Regions from separate parts of the Mesorhizobium sp. WSM4808 genome, predicted to be linked through region 1. Evidence: riboswitches for the same ligand, from Rfam matches in the RefSeq annotation. Region 1 holds a riboswitch; the other holds the start of a gene.

Region 1 (4,412 bases):
GCCCTTGACGTCGCCGACCAGCTTGCAGCAGCCGTCGCTTGCCTTCTTCAGCCAGTCCATCAGGACGAACTTGTCCGAGATCACAGCGTCGAGACGACCGTTGGTCAGGTCGGTGATCGCCTCTTCCTGGGTCGGATAGAGCTTTGCCTCCGCGCCTGCCTTGCCATACTCATTCTGGGCGTAGTCGGCCTGCGTGGTCGAAGCCTGGGCGCCGACCGTCTTGCCGGCCAGTGCCGGTGGTTCGGTCGAGCTGAGATCGCTATCCTTCGGCGCCACCAAAGCGAGCGGTGTCGTGTAATATTTGTTGGTGAAGGCGACCTGCTTCTTGCGCTCCTCGGTGATGCTCATCGAGGCGATGATGGCGTCGAATTTCTTCGCCTGCAAAGCGGGAATGATGCCGTCCCAGTCCTGGGTGACGATCTCGCACTCGACCTTCATCTGCGCGCATAGTGCATTGGCGATGTCGATGTCGAAGCCTTCGACCTTGCCGTCAGCGGTAATGGTGTTGAACGGCGGATAGGCGCCCTCCGTGCCGATCTTGATTTTCTCCTGCGCCTGCGAAAGCGAGCCGGCCGCCACCACCAGCATGGCAGCGCCTGCTGCCGATATGATCCATTTTGAAATCTGCATTTTCTTGGTTCCCCTTGCAGTGTTTCGTTTCAAGGTCAGCGTAACCAAGCATGGCGGGGCAGAGTCAGGCAAGCTGAGTCTGGTCGGGACCGAAGGCCATCAATCGATTAGGTCGATTTCAAATTCGGGTAGCCTTTGCCACTTGGCAAAAGGATTTGGATCACGCCGCCAATACTCCAGCACTTTGACTGGCTCAACACTCAGGTCGCCGTTCTCGGCGTGCAAACCTGCTGGAGGCTCGCCCATTGCCAAAGTCTTCGACCGGGTCAGATGGTCGGCTCTCTCAAACTGGGCGGTGTGCCCGCATATCAACTGCAGGTATTCAGGACCACCGCGCGCCCGAGCCAATACAAGGAGGCATTCCGTTGGCCTACCATACGCGCCCATGCCTGGACGAAACGGAGCAAAGCGCGGCACGTCATGGACATCCCACCAAATCGGTTTGCTGTCGGTTAGCGATAAGATGTCGTCATAGGGGTCGTTCATTGAACTCACCGCTCTTCCAGTACGAACCATCTCCTGGCCGAGTTTTCACAAGAGCTCCGCCGGATCAAGTATTCAGCGCGCGGCGCGGAAATGCTTGGACAGCTTCAGGCCCTGCGCCTGATAGTTGGAGCCGAGATCGGTGCCATAGAGGGCCTGCGGCCGCTTCAGCATATGCTCGTAGACCAGCCGGCCGACGATCTGGCCATGGTCGAGAATGAACGGCACTTCATGGCTGCGCACTTCCAGCACCGCCCGGCTGCCGGTGCCGCCAGACGCGGAGTGGCCGAAGCCCGGATCGAAGAAGCCGGCATAATGGACGCGGAATTCGCCGACCAGCGGATCGAAGGGCGTCATCTCGGCGGCGTAGAGCGGCGGCACGTGCACCGCCTCCTGGCTGACGAGGATGTAGAACTCGTCGGGATCGAGCACCAGTTCGCCGGCGCCGCTCTTGTGGATCGGCTCCCAGAAGTCGACGACTTCCTGCGCGGCGCGCTTGTCGACATCGACGAGGCCGGTGTGATGCTTGCCGCGGTAGCCGACCAGGCCGTTTTGGTCGCCGTTGAGGTCAATCGACAGCGCGATGCCGCCGCCGGAAATGTTCGGCGGCTCGGTAGCGACCAGCATCTCGGCGCGATGCAGGGCGTGCAGCTCGACTTCGGAGAGCAGCGCATTGCCGGTGCGGAAGCGGATTTGCGACAGGCGTGAGCCGGTGCGCACGACGATCGGGAAGGTGCGGGGGCTGACTTCCAGAAACAGCGGGCCGTGATAGCCGGCAGCGATCTTGTCGAACTCGTGGCCGCGATCGGTCATGACCCGGGTGAAGATGTCGAGCCGCCCGGTCGAGCTCTTCGGATTGGCCGAGGCCGAAATATCAGCCGGCAATGCCAGGCTTTCAAGCAAGGGCACGATATAGACGCAGCCGGTCTCCAGCACCGCGCCCTCGGCAAGACTGATCTCGTGCAGCTGCAGCCGGTCGAGCTTTTCCGAGACCTTGTGGTTGGGGCCGGGCAGGAAGGAGGCCCGCACCCGCCAGGCCTTGTCGCCGAGCCTGAGATCGAGACTGGCCGGCTGGATCTGGTCGGCGTCGAGCGCACGCGCCGACTTCAGCGCGCCGGACTGGAACAGCGCCGATATGTCCTGATCGGGAAGAATGCCTGTCTGCCGCAAGGCTCCACTCCTAGGTCAGACGTTTTTCTTGTCGCAGGTTCTGGTCGCAAAACCGTGGAACACTTTTGCGGAACCTGCTTGGTACAAACCTCTTAATGAAGCCGGCAATTGACGCAAGCGTGGCGCGGGTCTAAAGGGTCGTTATCCCGTGGTGATTTGGCCGGTCGGCTTGCAGCCACGTTAAACAAGTCGCTAAAGGACCGTCGGGCCGCAAGGCCGTATGGACCGGTTGCGACTTTCGCGGCCGGTTTTTTTGTGTCTGGAAGAAAAGCGATGAGCACCAAGAAGCACAACTGGAAGCCTCAGACGGCACTCGTGCACAGCGGAACGCTGCGTTCCGGTTTCGGCGAAACGTCGGAAGCGATCTACCTCACCCAGGGCTATGTCTACGAAACGGCGCAGGCCGCCGAAGCCCGTTTCAAGGGTGAGGAACCGGGCTTCATCTATTCGCGCTACGCCAATCCGACCGTCGACATGTTCGAAAAACGCATGTGCGCCCTGGAAGGCGCCGAAGACGCGCGCGCCACCGCGTCGGGCATGGCGGCGGTGACGGCCGCCCTTCTGTGCAGCGCCAAGGCCGGCGACCATATCGTGGCGGCACGTGCGCTGTTCGGCTCCTGCCGCTGGGTGGTCGAGACGCTGGCGCCGAGATACGGCATCGAGGCGACGCTGGTCGACGGCACCGACATCGCCAACTGGGAAAAGGCGGTCAAGCCGAACACCAAGCTGTTCTTCCTGGAAAGCCCGACCAATCCGACGCTGGAAGTGGTCGATATCGCCGCTGTCGCTTCGCTTGCCAATTCGATCGGCGCAAGGCTGATCGTCGACAATGTCTTCGCCACGCCCCTGCAGCAGAAGCCCTTGCAGCTCGGCGCCCATATCGTCGTCTATTCGGCGACCAAGCACATAGACGGCCAGGGGCGCTGTCTCGGCGGCGTGATCCTGTCGGACAAGAAGTGGATCGACGAGAACCTGCACGACTATTTCCGCCATACCGGCCCAAGCCTTTCGCCCTTCAACGCCTGGACGTTGCTGAAGGGCCTGGAGACGCTGCCGCTACGCGTGCGCCAGCAGACGGAAAGTGCCGGCCGGATCGCGGATTTCCTGGCCGAGCGGCCGGAAATCGCCCGCGTCATCTATCCCGGCCGCGCCGACCATCCGCAGGCCGACATCGTCAAGAAGCAGATGTCGGGCGGCTCGACACTGATCTGTCTCGACGTCAAGGGCGGCAAGCAGGCGGCCTTCGCCTTGCAGAACGCGCTCGACATCGTCTTGATCTCCAACAATCTCGGTGACGCCAAGAGCCTGATCACCCATCCGGCGACGACGACGCACAAGAATTTGAGCGACGAAGCGCGCGCCGAGCTCGGCATCGGGCCGGGCACGCTCAGACTTTCGGTTGGGCTGGAGGACACCGACGATCTGCTCGAGGACATCGCGCAGGCGCTGAAGGCCAGGTAGCGCGCGCGAGCGTCGTCACAGGATTACAGGCCGACCGCCTTGCGCAGCACTTCGTTCATGCGGGTCTGCCAGCCATCGCCAGCGGCCTTGAAGCGGTCGAGAACGTCGGCGTCGAGGCGTAGCTGTACGGCACGTTTGGGCCGGGCAAGCGGCGGCCGGCCAACCTTGCGGCGCGAAACGGCATCGGTTGGCTGCGCATCCGGATCGGCTTCGGCCGCAGCGGTGATCTTGGCATCTTCTTCGTCGGTCATCGCGGCAAGCGCCTTTTTGGCCAACGCCAAAGCGTCAGCACGTGACAGCTGGGGCGCAGCAGCCTCACGGCGTACGATCGTCTTAGAGGTTTTCGACATAGTCCGTAATTTCCTGCCTTGTGGCCTTGCGCAGCGAAATAACGCGGATGGCGTATCGTCGCTCGACATAAACCATCACATGGACGCCAGTTCCGATCAGACCGATGGCAACGAGGCGGTCCTCGCCAAAGTCCTCGCTGTCGTCGAGCCTGATAGCGGCGTTGGCGAAGTCGAAGGATGGTGCGATCGCAAATCCACGCCATGCTTGGCCCTGTTCGTCCTGGCCTTGTTTTCATCCCACTCGAACTGCATCGCCGCCGGTGCGTTCCCATAAATTATGTATACACAAAAATAGAGCCTAACGCAACATTTCCGTAT
Region 2 (4,412 bases), on a different contig from region 1:
AAGCGCTAGCGCTTTTCCCGGGAAAAACGCCTCACACTTTTCCTGGAATTGCTCTAGCCCTTCGCGGGATGCTCGACGGCCTGGCGACCGAAATCGGGCACGTCGATGTCCTGGCCGGCCTCGATGATCGAGCGGCGTACGGCGCGGGTGCGGGTGAACAGATCGAAGAGCTTTTCGCCGTCGCCCCAGCGGATCGCGCGTTGCAGCGACGCCAGATCTTCCGAGAACCGCGCCAGCATTTCAAGGATGGCGTCCTTGTTGTGCAGGCAGACATCCCGCCACATGGTCGGGTCGGAGGCGGCAAGGCGGGTGAAGTCGCGGAAGCCGGAAGCCGAATATTTGATCACTTCGGACTTGGTCACCGACTGCAGATCATCGGCGGTGCCGACAATGTTGTAGGCGATGATGTGCGGCAAATGCGAGACGATGGCCAGCGTCATGTCGTGATGCTGCGGGTCCATCGTGTCGATGTTGGCACCGCAGCGGCGCCAGAACTCCGACAGCCTCTCCAGCGCGTCCGGGTTGGTGTCGGGCAGCGGCGTGAAGATGCACCAGCGATTGTCGAACAGGTCGGCGAAACCGGCGTCGGGGCCGGATTTTTCCGTGCCCGCCAGCGGATGGCCGGGAATGAAATGGACACCTTCAGGCACATAAGGCTGCATCTGCGCGATGACAGACGCCTTGGTCGAGCCGACATCGGTGAGGATCGCGCCCGGCTTCAGCGCCGGCGCGATTTCCTCGGCCACCGCGCCGGACGAGCCGACCGGCACCGAGACGATGACCAGGTCGGCATCGCGGACAGCTTCTCTCGCATCGGTAGTATAGCTATCGCCCAGCCCGAGTTCCTCGGCTCGCGCCAGTGTCGCGGCACTGCGGGTCGAAATGGCCAAGTGACGGGCGAGACCTTCGCGGCGGATGACGCGGGCCAGCGACGAGCCGATCAGGCCGATGCCGACCAGCGCGATCTTTTCAAACATCGGTGATGTCATGGTCTCTAGCTTTTCAGGAATGTCGTGAGAGCGGCGACAACGCCGCGATTGGCCTCTTCGGTGCCGACGGTCATGCGCAACGCGTTGGGAAAGCCATAGCCCGAAACGCGCCGCAATATATAGCCGCGCGCCGTCAGATAGTCGTCCGCCGCCGCCGCCGAATGCTTCTGGTCATCGGGAAAATGAATGAGGACGAAATTGCCGACGCTCGGCGTTACCCGCAGCCCGAGCTTTGTGAATTCCTCGCTCAACCAGGCAAGCCAGGTCTCGTTGTGCGCCACGCTGCGCTCGACATGGGCGCGGTCGCGGATGGCTGCGATACCGGCCTCGATCGCCGTCGCATTGACGTTGAAGGGACCGCGCACGCGGTTGATGGCGTCGACGATATGCATCGGCGCATACATCCAGCCGATCCGCGCGCCACCCAGGCCGATCTTGGAGAAGGTACGGGTCATCACCACGTTCTCGGTGCTGCCGACCAGTTCGATGCCGGCCTCATAGTCGTTGCGGCGGACATATTCGGCATAGGCCGCGTCGAGCACCAGAAGCACGTTCTTCGGCAGCGTGGCATGCAGCCGGCGTACCTCCTGGAACGGTACATAGGTGCCGGTCGGGTTGTTGGGATTGGCGAGGAACACGATCTTGGTGCGCGGCGTGACCGCAGCCAGGATGGCGTCGATGTCGGCGCGCTCGTCTCTTTCCTTGATCGTCACCGGAACGGCACCCGCCGACTGGATGTAGATCTTGTAGACCATGAAGGCGTGTTCGGTGATGACGGCCTCGTCGCCGGGCGCCAGATAGGTCTGCGCCAGCAGGCCGAGAATCTCGTCGGAACCGTTGGAACAGATGATGTTCTGCGGGTTGAGGCCGTGCACCTCGGCGATCGCTTCGCGCAGCCGCCTGGCGGTGCCGTCGGGATAGATGTCGAGCTTGCCGGCAATCTCGCGCGCGGCTTCGATCGCTTTCGGCGAGGGCCCTAGCGGATTCTCGTTTGATGACAGCTTGTGGACCTTGGCGACGCCGGCGGGCGCCGTGCTCTTGCCCGGCACATAGGCGTCGATGTCCATGATGCCCGCACGCGGGGTTGGACGTGCCTGGTCCGGTGTCTGGCTCATGTCGCAAAATCCGTCGAGAACGCTTCCTGAGGGAAGCCGCAGCGGAAATACAAGCCGTGGCCTGCAATGTCGAGAGGCGACAGCCATCGCCCAGGGCTGGCCGTTGACGACGGCGCGCCACAGCCCTAGAAGGGGTGCGAACTTCCGTGGTGATTTGGCCGGTCGGCTTGCAGCCACGTTAAACAACTTGCTAAAGGGCCGTTTGCATCCTGTAACCGGCTTTGCGACTGCAATGCCGGTTTTTTGTTGTCCGCCCCGGCCGGACACCCGTATCGGCCTCGACTTTCGACAAGCGCGATGCGTGGGCTCAAAGTGTGAGATGGATGTCATGGCCGTTCTGCGCGCCCGCAAAACCAACAACGAGGTCGACCAGCCGTCGAGCCCGGTTTTGCGTTTTGGATCCGACAAGCCGCTCAAGCTGGACGCCGGCACGCTGCTGTCACCGTTCCAGATCGCCTACCAGACCTACGGCACGCTGAACGATGCCCGCTCCAACGCCATCCTCGTCTGCCATGCACTGACCGGAGACCAGCACGTCGCCAGCACCAATCCGGTGACCGGCAAGCCTGGCTGGTGGGAAGTGCTGATCGGCCCCGGCAAGATCATCGACACCAATCGCTTCTTCGTCATCTGCTCCAACGTTATCGGCGGTTGCCTTGGGTCCACCGGTCCGGCCTCGACCAATCCCGCCACCGGCAAGCCCTACGGGCTTGACCTGCCCATTATCACCATTCGCGACATGGTGCGGGCGCAGCAGATGCTGATCGACCATTTCGGCATCGAGAAACTGTTTTGCGTGCTCGGCGGCTCGATGGGCGGCATGCAGGTGCTGGAATGGGCGTCGAGCTATCCGGAGCGCGTCTTCTCGGCGCTGCCGATCGCCACCGGCGCGCGCCATTCCTCGCAGAACATCGCCTTTCATGAGGTTGGCCGCCAGGCTGTCATGGCCGATCCGGACTGGCATGGCGGCAAATATTTCGAGCACGGTAAACGCCCGGAAAAGGGCCTGGCGGTGGCGCGCATGGCCGCCCACATCACTTACCTGTCGGAAGCCGCCCTGCACCGCAAGTTCGGCCGCAATCTGCAGGATCGCGAAGCGCTGACCTTCGGCTTTGACGCCGACTTCCAGATCGAAAGCTATCTGCGCCACCAGGGCATGACCTTCGTCGATCGCTTCGACGCCAATTCCTACCTCTACATGACGCGGTCGATGGACTATTTCGACCTTGCCGCCGACCATGGCGGCCGGCTGGCCGATGCTTTCGCCGGCACGAAAACCCGCTTCTGCCTGGTGTCGTTCACCTCGGACTGGCTTTTTCCGACCGAGGAGAGCCGCTCGATCGTGCATGCGCTCAACGCCGCCGGAGCATCGGTATCCTTCGTCGAGATCGAGACCGACCGCGGCCACGACGCATTCCTGCTCGACGAGCCGGAACTGTTTGCCGCCATCAACGGCTTCATCGGCTCGGCCGCCAGGGCGAGAGGGCTGGGCCTATGAGCGTCAACCGCGACCAGCGCGTCGACCTTGAAGTCGTCGCCAACCTCATCCCACCACAGTCGCGCGTGCTCGATGTCGGCTCGGGCGACGGCTCGCTGCTCGAATTGCTGCAGGACAGCAAGCAGGTCGACGGCCGTGGGCTCGAGCTGTCGCAGCGCGGCGTCAACGAATGCGTGGCGCGCGGCCTCTCGGTCATCCAGGGCGATGCCGACAAGGATCTCGAATTCTATCCCGACAAGGGCTTTGACTTCGTCGTCCTCTCGCAGACGCTGCAGGCCACCCGCAACCCGAAGCTGGTGCTCGACGAACTGCTCAGGATCGGCAATCGCGCCATCGTCTCCTTCCCCAATTTCGGCCATTGGCGTGTGCGTCTGTCACTGTTCGTCAACGGCCGCATGCCGGTGACCAAGGACCTGCCCTATTCCTGGTACGACACGCCCAACATCCACTTCTGCACCATCCGCGACTTCGTCAATCTGTGCGACGAGCTCGGCGCGACCGTCGAGAAGGCAACCGCTCTCGACGCCAACGGCCAGAAGATCGGCCTGTCGATGCCGTGGTGGTTCTGGAACTTCTTCGGCCAGCAGGCAGTGTTCCTGCTGAAACGGCAGTAGCCGCAAGCTAATCGAGGATGTCCGTGGCCTTGTGCGGATGTTCGACGCCGTCAGCAAACACCACGTCGGCCTCCGAATTGTCCGTGCGCAGCGCCAGAATCGCTTGATAGGCGGGCGAATTGTACCAGCCATGCACATGCTGCCTGTCGGGAAATTCGATGATGATCAGATGGCCCGGCCAGTTGTTCTCGATCAC

The links. A riboswitch is a leader RNA that binds a small molecule or an ion and turns the genes downstream of it on or off. The one in region 1 is predicted to bind S-adenosylmethionine.
Region 2: it holds a riboswitch for S-adenosylmethionine, as region 1 does, so the genes downstream of both, metX (homoserine O-acetyltransferase MetX) here and AC0L2U_RS09675 (O-succinylhomoserine sulfhydrylase) in region 1, are expected to answer to the same signal.

The regions. Positions count from the first base shown of each region.
Region 1 is NZ_JBVVQX010000004.1:414,783-419,194, reverse strand. It holds gene AC0L2U_RS09690 (ABC transporter substrate-binding protein) at 1-630, opposite strand, end outside; gene AC0L2U_RS09685 (hypothetical protein) at 730-1,116, opposite strand; gene AC0L2U_RS09680 (2'-deoxycytidine 5'-triphosphate deaminase) at 1,189-2,283, opposite strand; SAM riboswitch at 2,422-2,499, shown strand; gene AC0L2U_RS09675 (O-succinylhomoserine sulfhydrylase) at 2,557-3,744, shown strand; gene AC0L2U_RS09670 (BrnA antitoxin family protein) at 3,768-3,995, opposite strand; gene AC0L2U_RS09665 (hypothetical protein) at 4,012-4,368, shown strand.
Region 2 is NZ_JBVVQX010000006.1:40,793-45,204, reverse strand. It holds gene AC0L2U_RS12605 (prephenate/arogenate dehydrogenase family protein) at 54-989, opposite strand; gene hisC (histidinol-phosphate transaminase) at 995-2,104, opposite strand; SAM riboswitch at 2,241-2,318, shown strand; gene metX (homoserine O-acetyltransferase MetX) at 2,433-3,602, shown strand; gene metW (methionine biosynthesis protein MetW) at 3,599-4,216, shown strand; gene AC0L2U_RS12585 (DUF1330 domain-containing protein) at 4,224-4,412, opposite strand, start outside.